DNA from 2 places in the Arthrobacter sp. UYCu512 genome. Region 2 is predicted to be linked to the other one. Evidence: riboswitches for the same ligand, from Rfam matches in the RefSeq annotation. Region 2 holds a riboswitch; the other holds the start of a gene.
The links. Region 2 has a riboswitch for thiamine pyrophosphate ahead of ABIB49_RS14450 (ECF transporter S component). Riboswitches for the same ligand answer to the same signal wherever they lie in the genome.

Region 1: another riboswitch for thiamine pyrophosphate. It lies ahead of thiO (glycine oxidase ThiO); the one in region 2 lies ahead of ABIB49_RS14450 (ECF transporter S component).

Annotation. Positions count from the first base shown of each region.
Region 1 is NZ_JBEPPA010000005.1:233,989-241,692, forward strand. It holds gene ABIB49_RS07445 (TetR/AcrR family transcriptional regulator) at 1-244, shown strand, start outside; gene ABIB49_RS07450 (DUF3107 domain-containing protein) at 298-522, shown strand; gene ABIB49_RS07455 (hypothetical protein) at 591-893, shown strand; gene ABIB49_RS07460 (thiazole synthase) at 950-1,777, opposite strand; gene thiS (sulfur carrier protein ThiS) at 1,774-2,010, opposite strand; gene thiO (glycine oxidase ThiO) at 2,007-3,398, opposite strand; TPP riboswitch at 3,392-3,523, opposite strand; gene thiE (thiamine phosphate synthase) at 3,550-4,269, shown strand; gene ABIB49_RS07480 (ferritin-like fold-containing protein) at 4,281-4,952, opposite strand; gene ABIB49_RS07485 (RNB domain-containing ribonuclease) at 4,994-6,487, shown strand; gene ABIB49_RS07490 (DEAD/DEAH box helicase) at 6,786-7,704, shown strand, end outside.
Region 2 is NZ_JBEPPA010000013.1:35,105-42,808, reverse strand. It holds gene ABIB49_RS14465 (UDP-N-acetylglucosamine 1-carboxyvinyltransferase) at 1-394, opposite strand, end outside; gene ABIB49_RS14460 (energy-coupling factor transporter transmembrane component T family protein) at 490-1,293, opposite strand; gene ABIB49_RS14455 (ABC transporter ATP-binding protein) at 1,301-3,001, opposite strand; gene ABIB49_RS14450 (ECF transporter S component) at 3,018-3,704, opposite strand; TPP riboswitch at 3,770-3,913, opposite strand; gene ABIB49_RS14445 (DUF4235 domain-containing protein) at 4,109-4,372, shown strand; gene mnhG (monovalent cation/H(+) antiporter subunit G) at 4,389-4,802, opposite strand; gene ABIB49_RS14435 (MrpF/PhaF family protein) at 4,792-5,067, opposite strand; gene ABIB49_RS14430 (Na+/H+ antiporter subunit E) at 5,067-5,612, opposite strand; gene ABIB49_RS14425 (Na+/H+ antiporter subunit D) at 5,609-7,222, opposite strand; gene ABIB49_RS14420 (Na(+)/H(+) antiporter subunit C) at 7,219-7,704, opposite strand, start outside.

The sequences.
Region 1 (7,704 bases), on a different contig from region 2:
CGTCAGCGCCCGGCTGGAGGCTTTTAACAAGACTTTTGCCGACGCCGTTGGGCAGGTCATCGCCGAGGACACCAAGCTGCCGGAGCTGGAGGCCCAACTGCTGGGCCGGGGACTGGCCGGGCTGGCGCAGGTGAGCGCCCGCTACTGGCTGGAAACTGACGGTAACCTCGACCTCGATGTGGCAAGCGATCTGATCTACCGTTTAGCTTGGCGCGGAATCTCCCGCTTCCCCAAGGAAACCTAGGCTACAAATAGACATAACACCCTAAGAACTTTGATTGGCTGGGAGGCCTTGCTGTGGAAGTAAAGATCGGCATTCAGAACATCGGCCGCGAAATTGTCCTGGAATCGGCGCAGGAAGCCGACGCCGTAGCCAAGGTGGTCGGCGAAGCAATCGCGAAGGGCACGGAGCTGCGCCTGACTGACGAAAAAGGCCGCCTGATCATCATTCCCGCGAACGTCCTGGGCTATGTCGAGATCGGCGCCGAGGAAGTGCGCCGCGTAGGTTTCGGCGCGGTCTAGGCACCAGCTGTGACGCCGGGCAGCGCCGTGCTGCCCGGCCCCAGACCCAACCCGCAAGGAGTCCGAACATGCTGTCCCTGATTGTGGTGGTCCTGGTGACCGTCGCTGCTGGTTTTGTCGTGTGGGCCAATGACAAGCGGCACGCCAAGTACGGCATCTCGGTGCCCGCCGGGGCATCTCTCACGGTGGGGATGCTGAGCTGGATTCTTTTTAGCGCCGCGGGGCTGGGCTATCAGTCGGGACTGAGCTGGATTCCGTGGATACTGCCCATCCTGCTGGGCGCAGCCGCCGCCACGGCGTCCGTGCTGTACCTGGGTCGGAACCGCACCAGCCGCGATACTGCCAGGCTGACCGCAATCCTGCGCTACTAGCGAGGTCCCGGCACGCCGGCCGGGCCGGGTTCCGCCCCGGGACCCGCCCAACGCACCTAGAGGAACTCGGCACGGCCTTCCATGGCCGATGATGCCAGTGCGTGCTCCCGCCGCGGGATCCTGCCGCTGCGTTTGGCCAGCCGTCCGGCGATCACCGCGTGTCTAAACGCCTCGCCCATCAGAACCGGATTTTGTGCCCGGGTCACCGCCGTGGCCAGCAGCACGGCGTCGCAGCCAAGCTCCATGGCCAGGGTTGCATCGGAGGCGGTCCCTATCCCGGCGTCAAGGACCACGGGCACGGAGGCACGGGCGACGATCAGTTCGATGTTATGCGGGTTCAAGATGCCCAGGCCGGTGCCAATCGGCGCGCCGAGGGGCATCACGGCAGCGGCGCCGAGGTTTTCCAGCCGCAGCGCCAGCACGGGGTCGTCGTTGGTATAGGCAAAGACCTTGAACCCGCGGCCCACAAGCTGCTCGGTGGCCTCGACGAGCTCCACCGCATCCGGCAGCAGGGTGTGCTCGTCCGCAATGACTTCCAGCTTTACCCAGTCCGTTTCGAGGGCTTCCCGTGCCAGCTCGGCAGTGAGGACGGCATCCCTGGCGGTGAAGCAGCCCGCGGTGTTCGGCAGCACCCGGATGTTGTGGTCCAAAAGCAGCTGGAACAACGACCCCGATTCTGCCGGCGAATAGCGCCGCATCGCCACGGTGGTCAGTTCGGTGCCGGACGCCAGCAGCGCGGCACCCAGACCGTCAAGGCTAGGCGCCCCGCCGGTTCCCATAATCAGCCGGGACCCCAGCTGTACACCGTCGACCGTGAACGGGTCCGCGGCGGCCGGTGAAATTCCCGGCGCCCCGGCGAGTGTGGTGTCCTCCCTGCCGCTCATCCTCCCTGCACCGCCGTGACCAGTTCGAGGTCGTCACCGTCGACGAGCGCTGTGGTGTACCACTGGCTGCGCGGGACCACGTCCGCGTTGCGGGCGACGGCGACCCCGAGTTTCCCGCCGTCGACTGAGTGGCCGTTGGGCGCCAGCGGCCGGCCGGTAACCTGGCTGACCAGCTGGCTGACCGAGGCGCCGTCCGGGAGAAAGTGCCCGGTTCCGTTCAGGGTGATGTTCATACCGCTTCCTTGTTTTCTTCAGGGTGGGTGTTCGGATGGGTGATGATCTTCGGGGACGGCCTCCGGGCGCCGGCTGCGGCCGGTCTGCTGGTTTGACTGCCGGTGGCGAACCTGTCCGGGCGGAAGTGCTTCCAACGGGAATCCACGGTTCCGTCCAGCAACTCACAGCAGATCCTCGCGGCGGCGGGTGTGAGCAGGATGCCGTGCCGGAAAAAGCCGGTCGCTATCATCAAACCGGCAATTTCCCCCGGACGCCCCCGCGCCGCCACCCGGCCCAGCAGCGGCGCGTTGTCCGGGGTCCCCGGCCGGGCCCGGGCAGTGGCCTCCAGCAATTCCAGTTCGGCGACGGCGGGGACCAGCTGCTGGGCATCACGCAGCAGCTGGTAAACACCGCCGGCGGACACCGCCCGGCCCGGGACACCAGCTTGGGTGGCAGCATCCGGGTTGTCGCCGCCGAGCGCGTCTTCGCGCTGGGTGGCGCCGATCACCACCGTGCCGTCCTGCCGGGGCACGATGTAGACCGGCACCCCGCGCACCAGCCCGCGCACCGTGGCGGTGAGCAGCGGCCGTAGTTTCGCCGGGACGCGGAGCCGGAGGATGTCCCCGTGGACCGGCCGCAGGGGAAACTCAAGCCCCGCGGGCAGCCCCTCAAGTGTGGCGGCGCCAAGGCCGTTGGCCACAATGGTGTCCTTGGCCCGGATGGAACCGCCGCCGATGAGGCTGGCGCCAGCCACCCGACCCTGCTCCCAGAACAGCCCGCCGGCACGCCTGGCGATGGTGGTGGAGCGACTGTCGGTGCGCAGCAGTTCCCTGATCCGGGCCAGCAGCAGGCGCGGGTCCACCTGGTGGTCGGCGGGAATATCGAAGGCGCAGGAGATGCCCGGACTCAGCAGCGGCTCTCGCCTTCGTGCCGCACGGACGGTCAGCGGCTCGACGCTGAGGCCGGCAGCCTGCTGGGCGGTGCGCAGGTCCGCGAGCGCCCGGCGGTCGGCGGCGTCGACACCCACGGCGAGGGTCGGCGTGGTGAGGTAGCCCGTCCGGGAGCCCCCCGTTCCGCCCCCGGCGCCGTCCAGTCCGGCCGCGAATGCCGGCCAGAGGCGGGAGGATTCCAGCATAAGCTCCAGGAGGGCCTCTTCCTGGTAGTGCAGTTCGCTCACCGGGGCAAGCATGCCGGCGGCAGCCCAACTGGCTCCTGTTCCGGGGGCGTCGTCGATCAACGCGACAGATCGGCCCGAGCGCCGCACCGCCCAGGCGATCCCGTGGCCAACAACGCCGCCGCCAATCACGGCCACGTCGTAACATTCGGGGTTTTTGAGGTCATCCGCGGCGGCCGCAGCCGAGGTTGCGTCGCTTTCACGGGCCGTGCCGGGGACGAAGGTGCCGTCCATAGAGGATTCCTTCCCTACGCCGGTACTAACCGGATCAGGTCAAGCGGTCGGCTGCTACGCCCTCTCAGCCTGCCGTTGCCGGTCGCCAGTGGCGTGGACGGCGGCGGGCTCCCGCGGTATTGGCCCAGTGTAGAGGAACTAGGCTGGAAACATGAGCCAGGATGCCGCCCACACCACCGCCCGCCTTTATCTCTGCACCGACGCGCGCCGGGACCGCGGCGACTTTGCAGACTTCGTGGACTCGGCCTTTGCTGGCGGCGTCGACATCATCCAGCTGCGCGACAAATCCCTGGAAGCCGCCGAGGAGCTGGAACTGCTGGCGGTCCTGCAGCAGGCGGCCCGCCGTCATGGCCGGCTTTGGGCAGTCAACGACCGGGCAGACCTCGCCTCCCTGGCCGGGGCGCCGGTGTTCCATATCGGGCAAAAGGACATCCCGTTCGGGGCGGCGCGGGACTTCCTCGGCCAGGAGACCGCGATCGGGCTGTCCACCCACACTCCGGCCCAGGTGGACGCCGCGATAGCCGCAACTTCCGGCCGGAACGGTCTGACCTACTTCTGTGTTGGCCCGGTATGGGCCACCCCCACAAAGCCGGGCCGCGCCGCCGTCGGACTTGACCTCGTCCGCTACGCGGCGGACGCGATCGGCGGGTCAGAGGCCCAGCAGCGGAGAACTGCCCGGAGCGAGGCTGCGGGGAACCTCTGGGGCGCGCGGCCGTGGTTCGCGATCGGCGGCATCGACCTGGGCAATGTGGAGCAAGTGGTGGCCGCGGGCGCCGGCAGGATCGTCGTGGTCCGCGCGATCACCGAGGCCACCGATCCCGAGGGCGCAGCCCGGGCCCTGCTTGCCGCCCTCGACGCCGCGGAACGCTAAGGCCCGCCTGCTCAGCCGGCAAGGCCGAGCTGCGTCATCCGGCGTGCGTGGTTCGCTGCCAGTTCCCGCAGCAGGGCTCGGACAAGCTCCCTCGGCCCGTCCTCATCCGCGCCGATCAGCCGGTCGGCGAAGGCGTGCTCGAAGCTCATCCGCTGCGCCTGGTTGAGGACCTCCCCCAGCAGTCGCCGGGCCCACAGTGCCAGCCGCGACGCCAGCTTCGGGTCATCTGCGAGGGCGGCCCGGAGCCGTTCCCGCAGCACCGCTGCCGCTTCGTCGCCGGCCTGGACCTGCTCCACCAGGGCACGGGTGCCTGCGTCGAGATAACGGGACATGGCGCGGTAGGCGTCGGCGGAAACGGTGTCGATCACGTACGCCTTGATGAGGGACTCGTGCCAGTCCGCCGGGCGGGTGCGTTTATGGAAGTGGTCCACCGACGGCTGGAACGGCAGCATGGCTTCCTCGGTGTCCAGGCCCATGGCTTCGAGCCTGGAGCTGACGAGTTCGTAGTGCTGGAACTCGATCACGGCGATACGTCCCAGCGCTGCCCGGTCGTGCAGGGTGGGCGCGTACCGTGCGTCGGAGGAGAGCCGCTCGAAAGCGGAGAGTTCGGTGTAGGCCATCACGCCGAACAAATCCCTCAGAAAGCTGTTGTAGCGGGCGGGATCAGCCGGGAATCTGCTCATGGTCCAAGACTAATAGTGCAAATGAAGCTACTCTGATTTCCGTGTCCCAGCATCGCTTGACCCCGAATGTCCACCAGCAGGAGAGCCTCCTTGCCGAGGCACTCAACACGTTGCGCACAACCCTGGAGCTGCCCGGACCGTTCCCCGAGGACGCGCTGCGGGAAGCGAAGGAAGCCGTCGCCGGACACGAACTGCCGGAGCTGGATTTCACCCACATCGAGTTTGTGACCATCGATCCTGCGTCTTCCACCGATCTGGACCAGGCCCTCTTCATCGACCGTTCCGGCGCGGGATACAAGGTCTTCTACGCGATCGCCGATGTCCCCTCCTTTGTTGTCCCCGGCGGAGCGCTCGACGCCGAGACCCGCCGTCGCGGCCAAACGTACTACACCCCGGACGGCCGGATCCCGCTGCACCCAGAAGTCATCAGCGAAGAAGCCGGAAGCCTGCTGGCCGGGCAACGGTGTGCCGCCTTTGTGTGGGAATTCGAGCTGGACACCACCGCGGAGGTGTCGGAAGTGCTGGTCCGCCGTGCCACAGTCCGCAGCCGGGCCAAACTCAGCTACCGGGGTGTCCAGGCCGACCTCGACGCCGGCACGGCCGCGCCGCTGCTGGAGCTGCTCAAGGAAGTCGGGATGAAGCGGGTAGAGCTCGAACGGCTCCGCGGCGGCGCCAGCCTGAACATGCCCGAACAGGAAATCGAACAGCTGCCCGACGGCGGCTACCGGATTGTAGCTGCCCCGCCGCTGCCCGTGGAAGACTGGAACGCCCAGATTTCGCTGATGACGGGAATGGCCGCAGCAGGGATCATGCTCGAAGGCAAAGTCGGTATCCTGCGCACCATGCCGGCGCCGGATGAAGCGTCGCTGGCTCATTTCCACCGCCAGACCCGTGCCCTTGGCAGGCCCTGGAACGCCGACATGAGCTACGGCGAATACCTGCGCACCCTGGATCCCACGGATCCGCGGCAGCTGGCGATCGTGCACTCGGCCGGCATGCTGTTCCGCGGCGCGGGCTACACGCCCTTCGATGGCACGGTGCCCGGGGCCGCGGTCCAGGCAGCCATCGGCGCCGCCTACGCCCACTCCACGGCCCCGCTCCGACGTCTGGTGGACCGCTTTGTCCTGGTGATCTGCGAGGCGCTCAGCAACGGCACGGCTGTCCCGGCCTGGGCCCGGGAAGCCCTGCCGTCGCTCCCGTCGATCATGGCAGCCTCGGACCAGCTGGCCGCCAGGCTGGAGCGCCTCTCCCTCGATACCGTGGAGGCGGCGCTGCTGGTCAACCACGTTGGCCAGGAGTTCGACGCCGTCGTGATCTCCGGCGCTAAACCCGCCAGGAGCGGAAAGAACAGCACCGGCAAAAACGGCACCAATGCCGCCGGCACCACCGGCGGGCCCGCCGGAATCGTGCAAATCGCCGAACCCGCCGTCACTGCCCGCTGCCCGGGCGAACTGGAACCCGGCACCCAGGTCCGGGTGCGGGTGGTCGCGGCCGACATCACCACCCGTGAGGTCCGGCTGGAGCTGGCCGTCTGAGCGATCGGCGGCCTTGCCGCGCCGTCAGTGGCCGCCGTCGAGTTTCCGGGCCGTGTGCGGCTAGACTGGAAGGGTAGATATGGATGCCCGGTCGTTGATTTCCTTCATTTTCGAATTCAACAAGCCCGCCCCTACGCGATCTTGAGATACACCCGCTGGTCCCCAGTGCCAGCATCTAGATAGCCCGCGATCGGCTTCCACTGGAATTGCTTGCGCTTCTGAGCGTGCTCCGGAACGGCCACCCGGCCGGCCCGTTGAGCATGCAGCGCAGCCCAAAATGAATAAGGAATCTCCCCTAGTGAGTGAATTGCACACGCACCAGCTTCTGACCGACGAATCCGGCACGGAAACGATCGAACCGGAAGAAACCATCATCTCGGACGAAAAGCCGCACGAGATCGCCGAGAAGACCTTTGCCGACTACAATGTCCGCGCCGATATCGTGGAATCCCTCGCCGACGCCGGAATCACCCACCCGTTCCCGATCCAGGCCATGACCCTGCCGGTAGCCCTTGGCGGCCACGACATTATCGGCCAGGCCAAGACCGGAACGGGCAAAACCCTCGGCTTTGGCATCCCGGCCCTGCAGCGCGTCGTCGGACCCGACGACGCCGGCTACGACTTGCTCCCGGCCCCTGGCGCCCCGCAGGCCCTCGTGATTGTACCCACCCGTGAGCTGGCCGTCCAGGTCGCCGGCGACCTGCAGAATGCCGCCCGCAAGCGCAACGCCCGGATCACCACCATCTACGGCGGCCGTGCCTACGAGCCGCAGGTCGAGGCGCTGCAGAAGGGCGTCGAAATTGTTGTCGGTACGCCCGGACGCCTCATCGACCTCTACAAGCAAAAGCATCTCGTCCTGAAGAACGTCAAGATGGTGATCCTGGACGAAGCCGACGAAATGCTGGACCTCGGCTTCCTGCCCGACGTCGAGACCCTCATCGCCGGCACCCCGCCGGTCCGCCAGACAATGCTGTTCTCCGCCACCATGCCCGGCCCGGTCGTCGCCATGGCACGGCGGTACATGACCAAGCCCACCCACATCCGTGCCGCGGACCCAGACGACGAGGGACTGACCAAGCGCGACATCCGGCAGCTGATCTACCGTGCCCACAGCATGGACAAGATCGAGGTCGTGGCCCGGATCCTGCAGGCCCGCGGCCGCGGCCGCACCATCATTTTCACCAAGACCAAGCGCACCGCCGCCAAAGTCGCCGAGG
Region 2 (7,704 bases):
CGATACTCGTCAGCACCTCGACGATCCTGTTCACTTCTTCGATGCGTGCGAGCCGGCGCAGGGTGGTGGTGCCGCGGTTGATCAGGCTGGCGCACAGCAGGGCGACACCTGCGTTTTTGCTGCTGTTGACGTCCACCGAACCGGACAGGGTCCGGCCGCCTTCCACCCGCAGATGCGTCATGGCGGGCCGCCCCACCTTAACGATGCTCCGGTCAAAAATAACCTCAAGACGCTGGATCATTTTCAGGCTCAGATTCTGCTTGCCTTGTTCCATTCGGGCGATGGCGCTCTGGCTGGTTCCCAGCTCGGCGGCCAGCTGGCCCTGGGTCCAGCCTTTTTGCCCGCGGGCATCGCGGAGTAACGCACCAACGTGTTCAGCAGTCTGTTGAGTCATCCCGCAAAAATATCATGGGTGACGTATTCCTCCGGTCATTTCAGATAAGACGCCGGAAAAATCGCTGCGATACCCGTTCCGTGCGATAATTATCGCTATTGCCGGGCAAGGAAGACCATGTTCCAGGTGCCTGCCGCCAACGACGCCGCGACGGCGGAACCGGCGATCAGGAGTCCGCCGAGAACCACCCAGACGTCCAGGGCGCTGAAGGTGGATTTCCGTGCCCAGGTCCGCGGCGCATCGCCGAAGCCGCGGGCCTCCATAGTGACAGCGAGGCGGGAGGCGCGCCGGACGGCCTGCACCAGCAGCCCGAAGCTCTGCCCCAAGGTGGCGCGGAGCCGCTGCAGGGGGTTCCCGTGGGAACCCACACCGCGGGCACGGCGGGCCATCCCAATGGTGTGCCACTCTTCGGCCATCAATCCCACAAGACGCATCGCGGCAAGCGTTCCGAGGACAAAGCGGTGCGGGAGTTTCGCGTTCTGCGCGAGGGCGTCCGCCAGGTCCGTGGGATCCGTACAACTCATCAGCAGCACCGCCGGCAGCGCGATGGCCAGCCCGCGGACCATAAAGCCGACCCCTAGCTCCAGGGAACCGTCGCTGATGGACCAAATCCTGGCATCAAGCAGAATACGGCCGCTGTCCGGCGCCAGGATGGTGGTACTCCAGCCGCCTAGCGCCGCGGCCAGGATCAAGGGCCAGCCACGGAGCCAGAGTAACCCGGGTCGCAGCCCGGCCAGCGGAAGAAGTGCCAGAACCAGGGCCAATGCCACCGAGGCCGACACCCAGTCGATCGACAGCGCCAGGGCAAGGGTAATGAACACAACGGCGGCGAACTTCGAGAGCGGGTTGGCCCGGGTCAGCAGGGCATGATTGCCGCGCAGCGTCAGTTCCTGTCTCATGGTGTGCTCAACGTCCCGGCCCGCGGCGCACGGGGGCCAGCTCATCGGGCTCCGCTTGATCGGGGACCTGGAGGCTGAGTTCGGTCCCTCCGAGGACGTGGCTGAATTCGGCGTCGTGCGTCACCGAGACGACGGCGGTGCCGGCGTCGAGGAGTTCGGAAAGGAACGAGGCCAGTTCGGCCCAGGTGTTGGCATCCTGGCCGAAGGTTGGTTCGTCGAGGATGAGGACGTCCGGATGGGCTGCCAGGACGGTGGCCACCGACAGGCGACGTTTCTCGCCCCCGGAGAGTGTGTACGGGTTCGCGTCCACGAGCTCCGCCAGCCGGAGCCGCTCGAGCAGTTCGTCGACGCGTTCCTCGCCGCGGCCCAGGTGCCGGGGGCCGAACATCAGCTCATCAAGTACCCGCCCCGTGACGAACTGGTGCTCAGGTTCCTGGAACACTGTGCCGATCCTTGAGATCAGCTGCCGGGCCTTCCACTTGTACGGATCGCTCCCGGCACCGGAGCTGAGTTCCGGGGTGGCCGAGACCGTGCCGGAGACCGGCGCGAGCAGGCCCGCGAGCGTCAGGGCGAAGGTGGACTTTCCCGATCCGTTGGGGCCGGTAATGGTCAAGGCCTCCCCGGCGCGGACCCGGGCAACAATGCCGGACTGGACGGGCGCCGGCGGAATGGGTCGAAAACCGCCCCGGAGGCCCGCCCGGCGCGGCCGTTCGCGGGACACGGCCAGGTCCTCAGCGGCAAGCAGCAGTCCCGCTGTCGGGGTGCGGGCAATCTGGCCACCGGGCGCCCCGGCGGCGGCCCTGCCGGCGGCCGAGGCGGCGGCCGATGCCGGGCCGGCGGGCCGCGGCCGGTGACGCGTCCGGGTCTGCGGCACGTAACCGGGCACCCAAACACCCGCCGCGGTGAGCATGTCCCGCGCCTGGTCCAGGACCTGGTCCGGCGGTCCGTCGATCAGCACCGCGGTGTCCGTCGCCGAGCCCGGCTGCAGCACCACAATCCGGTTCACGAGGTCTTTCCAGACGGCAACCCTGTGCTCCACGACCACCAGGGTAGCGCCGGTCTTGTCCAGGCAACGGCCGACGGCATCACGAAGCTCCAGCACTCCGGCCGGGTCCAGGTTGGCGGTGGGCTCGTCGAGGAGAATCAGTCCGGGGCGCATCGCCAGGATGCCGGCGAGGGCCAGGCGCTGCTTCTGGCCGCCGGACAGCGCCGACGTCGGGTGGTCCAGCGGCAGGCGGCCGAGTCCGACGTCGTCGAGCGCTTCCGCTGCCCGGGTCCAGATGTCGGCCGGGGGCACTGAAAGGTTTTCCGCCCCGAAGGCGACGTCGTCGCCCAGGCGCGAGAGCACCACCTGCGTCTCCGGGTCCTGCTGCATCAGCCCGGCCCGGCCGCGCCGCTCCCGGGGTGATGCCCCGTCGATCAGCAAGCTGCCGGTCTCCTCGGCATCCCCGTCGTCCGCCGGCCCGCGGCCAGCGGCACGCTCGGCGGCTCGCCCGGCGTCCCCGCCGGGCGAGTCGCCGAGGACACCGGCCAGGGCGTGGAGGAGCGTGGATTTGCCGGCACCGGATGGTCCCAGCAGCAGCACACGTTCCCCTGCCTGAATGTCCAGGTCAAGGCCGCGGACTGCGGGCCGGGTCCGGCCCGCGTGCCACCAGCCCCAGCCGCGCGCGGTGATCGCAGCCGGGCGGACCCGGTCGGAGGATGTCATCAGCCGTGTGCGCGGGTCAGGAAAAGACCGGCTCCGCGGCCGCCTTGCGGGAGGCGAAAGAGCCCAGCACCCCGGTCCTGGCCAGGGCCCGGGTGGCGAGCCAGGACAGGCCGCCGGCGATCACGGCGCCGGAGACCACAGTGAAAACGATGTAGGCCAGCTTGTCTCCGGAGGCGTAAGCGATGTTCCAGCCCCAGGGCAGGAACGAGTCATTCAAGCCGCAGAACAGGCCCGCCCCGGCGCCGGCCAGCAGTGCCACCGGCAGGTTGAATTTCCCGTGAAAGGACGGCACATTGAACTTCTTGTAGAGCACCGCGGCAAAAACCAGCTCGGCGCCGAGGCCCTGCAGGATGCCTGAGATCAGCACTGTGGTGCCGTACTGCGAGCCCATGATCAGCTCGCCGGTGGCGGCCACCGATTCGCAGAACAGTGCAGCACCCGGCTTGCGGATGATCAGCATGCCCAGCACGGCCGGGAGCATCCAGCCTCCGGCGTAGAGCCCGGTGAGCGGCGGATAGAACGCATTAACGGGGGCAGAAACCAGGTTGGCACCCTGGGACCAGGCCCAGAAGATCACGCCGCCGGCAACCGCAATGAGCGCCGCCACCACAATGTCCACCACACGCCAGTTGTGGCTGTACCGGACGGGCGCGCCGGCTGATCCGGGTTGTACGGATCCGGGCTTGGCAGATGTATCAGTCATATCGTCCTCCTGAGGAACAGGAGGGGAGAGTGGCCCGGGCCTGCAGCTTCCGCTGCCGCTCCGGCCACTCTGAGAACTCGACTCCCTTGCGCCGGTACTAACCGGATCAGGTTCGAGGGTCTGCGGCTGTCCGCACTCTCAGCGCCCACCTGTGGTCTCCCCGGATTTCCCCGGTGATGCCCGACGGCGGCGCTCCCCTGTCGTATCTAAAAATCGCCCTTGTGGGCGTGACCCACTTTACACCCGTGGAGCGCCGGCCACCCCCGGGTTACGCCGAGGTTAAACCCAAGACTCCGACGACGGCAGGGGTGTTGGCCCCGCCCGCAGGTCCCCAACTGGACCGTCGGGCGAGGAACGCTAGGCTAGGGGAAGCCCTGTTTCCCTCCCGCAAGGAGTTGCGAAGAATGAATATTTTCATCAAACTGCTCGGCGCCGGCGTCAGCCTGCTTGCCGGCTACGTCGGCACCAAGCTCGTGGACACCGTCTGGGAGAAGTCCACCGGCAATAAGCCACCCAAGGGCCACGAGGACGATGTCCCCACCACCCTGCGCTCGGCCCTGACTTTTGCGCTGATCTCCGCGTCCGTCAGCGCCATCATCCAAGTACTCGCCAATCGCGGCACCCAGCGAGCGGTTGCCCGCTTCGCCAAAACCCAGGACCTGGTCTAGGGCGCATCCTCTAGCTTCACCGTTTGCCGGCGTCCCCGGCGTCGTCGTGAGTGAATCCCCGGGTGCCGGCTGCCTGCTGCACCACGGCCTCCAGGTCGTCGGTGCTGAGCAGCTCCGGGTGGAGGTGCTTGGTCCGGTACCCGGCGCGGCCGACCATATGCGCGGAAACCGGAACTGTGAGCAGCTGGAAGATCCATGCCACCACCAGCACCGGCCAGACCCACCAGGTGCGCATTTGAAGGCCCAGCGCGAACAGCAACAGGAACAGTCCCAGCACCTGGGGTTTGGTGGCTGCGTGCATCCGGGTCATCAGGTCGGGAAAGCGGAGCAATCCCACCGCCGCAGCGAGGGACATCAGGGCACCGACCACCATAAAGACAGCCGAGACGGCGTCGATCACGGTGTCGGCGGTAAATGTCTCAGGAGGCACTGCTTTTCTCCCTCCGGTCGGCAACGAAGCGGGCTACCGTGACGGAGCCGACGAACCCGATAAGGGATACCGCCACCAGCAGCATAAGGTTGTTCAGGTGCCGGTTCACGGCCATGTCGATGCAGATGGCCGCCCCCACGATGGCCAGGAGCACGTCCGCGGCAAGCACCCGGTCCAGCAGCGACGGGCCCCGCGCGATCCGGATGATCGCCCCGCCGGCGGCCAACGAGAGCACCACCGCGGTTACGGTCAGGACTAGCGCCATCACGGCCCCACCTCCTGGTTGAGTGCGGACACTTCGGCTTTGGTACCCATGATCCGGATCAGCCCGGCCTCCGTGTCGCGGACGTCCTTGCGCAGTTGCGCGGCGCCGGCTGCATTGCGGACATTGATCCCGTGCACATAGAGCGTGGATGTGGAGCGATCCACTTCCACCACCATGGAGCCGGGGATCAGCGCGGTGACGTGACCGGTCGCCGTGACCAGCAGGTCAGAGTGGCTCCGGAGCGGGACGGCCACAACGGCACTGACCACCTTGGGTCCCTTGGCCGCTGCCAGGTACAGGACCTGGCAGCTCGCTGCCACCACTTTGGCCAGGAACACGAGTACAAACGGCACTGCACGAAGCAGGTTGAAGCGCCCGCCGAGTTCCACCGGCGGCAGGTAGAACAGCCGGGCGACAACGACCGAAATCAGGGCTCCGAAGAGCAGGTTACCGGGGCTGAAGTCCCGCCAGAGGGCGCCCCAAACCACTACGAGCCATACGAGCAGCGGCAGTTCCTGCCGCAACGAGATCCGTTTCCGGCTCATTTGGAGGCCTCCTGCGGCTGTGGCCCGGGCCTCGGCGGAACCGGCGCGTTTTCGCCCAGGACCGCCTGGATGTACGAGGTCCGGTCCAGCATGTCGAAGGCAGACTGGTCCGCGACCTTGAACAGCGGGCCGGCGAAGATGGTCAGCCCGACGCCGAAAAGCACCAGGCCTAGCGTGGAACCCACCATGGTCCGCGGCAGCAGCGTGACGTTGGTCTTGCCCGCCCGGTCCCCCGTTGCCGAATCTTCCGGGGCAGCCAGCAGCACCGGATCCGGGTGTTCCGCGTCCTCCGGTTTGCGCCAGAACGCACGGTTCCAGACCCTGGCGATGGCAAGCAGCGTCAGCAGGCTGGTCAGCACTCCCCCGGCCACCAGGGCGAAAGCCAGTGGTGTTCCCAGTTGCACCCCGGCCTGAAGCAGGCCCACCTTGCCCAGGAAGCCGGAGAACGGCGGGATCCCGGCCAGGTTCATTGCCGGGACAAAAAACAGCACCGCCAGCAGGGGCGACAACTTGGCCAACCCGGCCAGGCGGTCCACCGAGGAACTTCCGCCACGGCGCTCAATTAAGCCCGTCACCAGGAACAGGCTGGTCTGGATGGTGATGTGGTGGGCGACGTAAAAGACGGCGGCGCCCAGCCCTGCCACCGAGGACATCGCCAGCCCGAACACCATGTAGCCGATGTGGCTGACCAGGGTGAAGGACAACAGCCGCTTAATGTCGTTCTGGGCCAGTGCACCCAGGATTCCGACAACCATTGTCAGCAAGGCGGCCACCATCAACGGTGCATTAAAAGTGTCGCCCGGGAAGAGCAACGTTTCGGTACGGACAATGGCGTAGACACCCACCTTGGTGAGCAGTCCTGCGAACACCGCGGTGACTGGAGCCGGCGCCGTGGGGTAGGAGTCCGGGAGCCAAAAGGACAGCGGGAACACCGCCGCCTTGATGCCAAACGCCACCAGGAGCATTACGTGCAGCAGGTTTTGGGTGCCCTGGTCCAATTGCGCCAGCTTGATGGCGAGATCAGCCATGTTGATGGTGCCGGTAGCGCCATAGATCATCGCGATCGCCATCAGGAAGAGCACCGAGGACACCACCGAGACCACCAGGTAGGTCACGCCTGCCCGGATCCGCGGGCCCGTCCCGCCGAGGGTCATCAGCACATAGCTGGCGGTCAGGAGGATCTCGAAGCCCACATACAGGTTGAACAGGTCACCGGAGAGGAACGCATTGGACACCCCCGCTACCAGGATCAGATAGGTGGGGTGGAAGATCGAGACCGGCGCATCCCGATCGCCGTCGGCCATGCCCTGACCGGTGGCGTAAATCAGCACGGCGAGGCTCACCGATGAGGAGACCACCAGCATCAGCGAAGAAAACTGGTCCACCACCATCACGATGCCCCATGGCGGGAGCCAGCCGCCCAGGTTGACCGCCGACGTTCCGCCCTCCCAGACGGAGGCCAGCAGCAGACACTCCAGCAGCAGCGTCACGGACAGCAGCGCGATGCTCACCGTCCGTTGCGCACGCGAATGTCGGATCAGCAGGAAGGTGAGGGCCGCCCCGAGGATGGGAAGGAGGACGGCGAGCGGGGCGAAACTGGCAATGTTCACTGTCCGCCTCCTTCCGGATCGGGTAGTTGGACATTCAAGGAACCCGGTTGCTCCTCCGCCGCCGCCTGCTCGGCGTTCAGCTTACGGTCTGCCACCTGGACCGTGGCTTCGGCGCCGGCTGGGACATTGGAGACCCCGTGGCCGTTCGAACCGATCATGGTCAAGGGAAACTCGGAGGTTTCCACCGGGATCACGGAGTCGTCCTCGACGTCGAAGCTGGGAGTCCGCGCCACGCGGCGGTCCTCGGCGTCGTCCTGGATTTCATCCTCGCGGGCCAGCACCCAGGTCCGGTAGATGATGCCGAGCATAAAGGCCGTGACGGCAAAGGAGATCACGATCGAGGTGAGGATGAGGGCCTGAGGCAGCGGATCGTTGTAGTCCCCGGCCGCGGTGTCCTTGCTGAACATCGGCGCCAGGCCGGCGTAACCGCCGGTGGTCAAAATAAGCAGGTTTGTGGCGTTCGTGAGCAACATCAGGCCCAG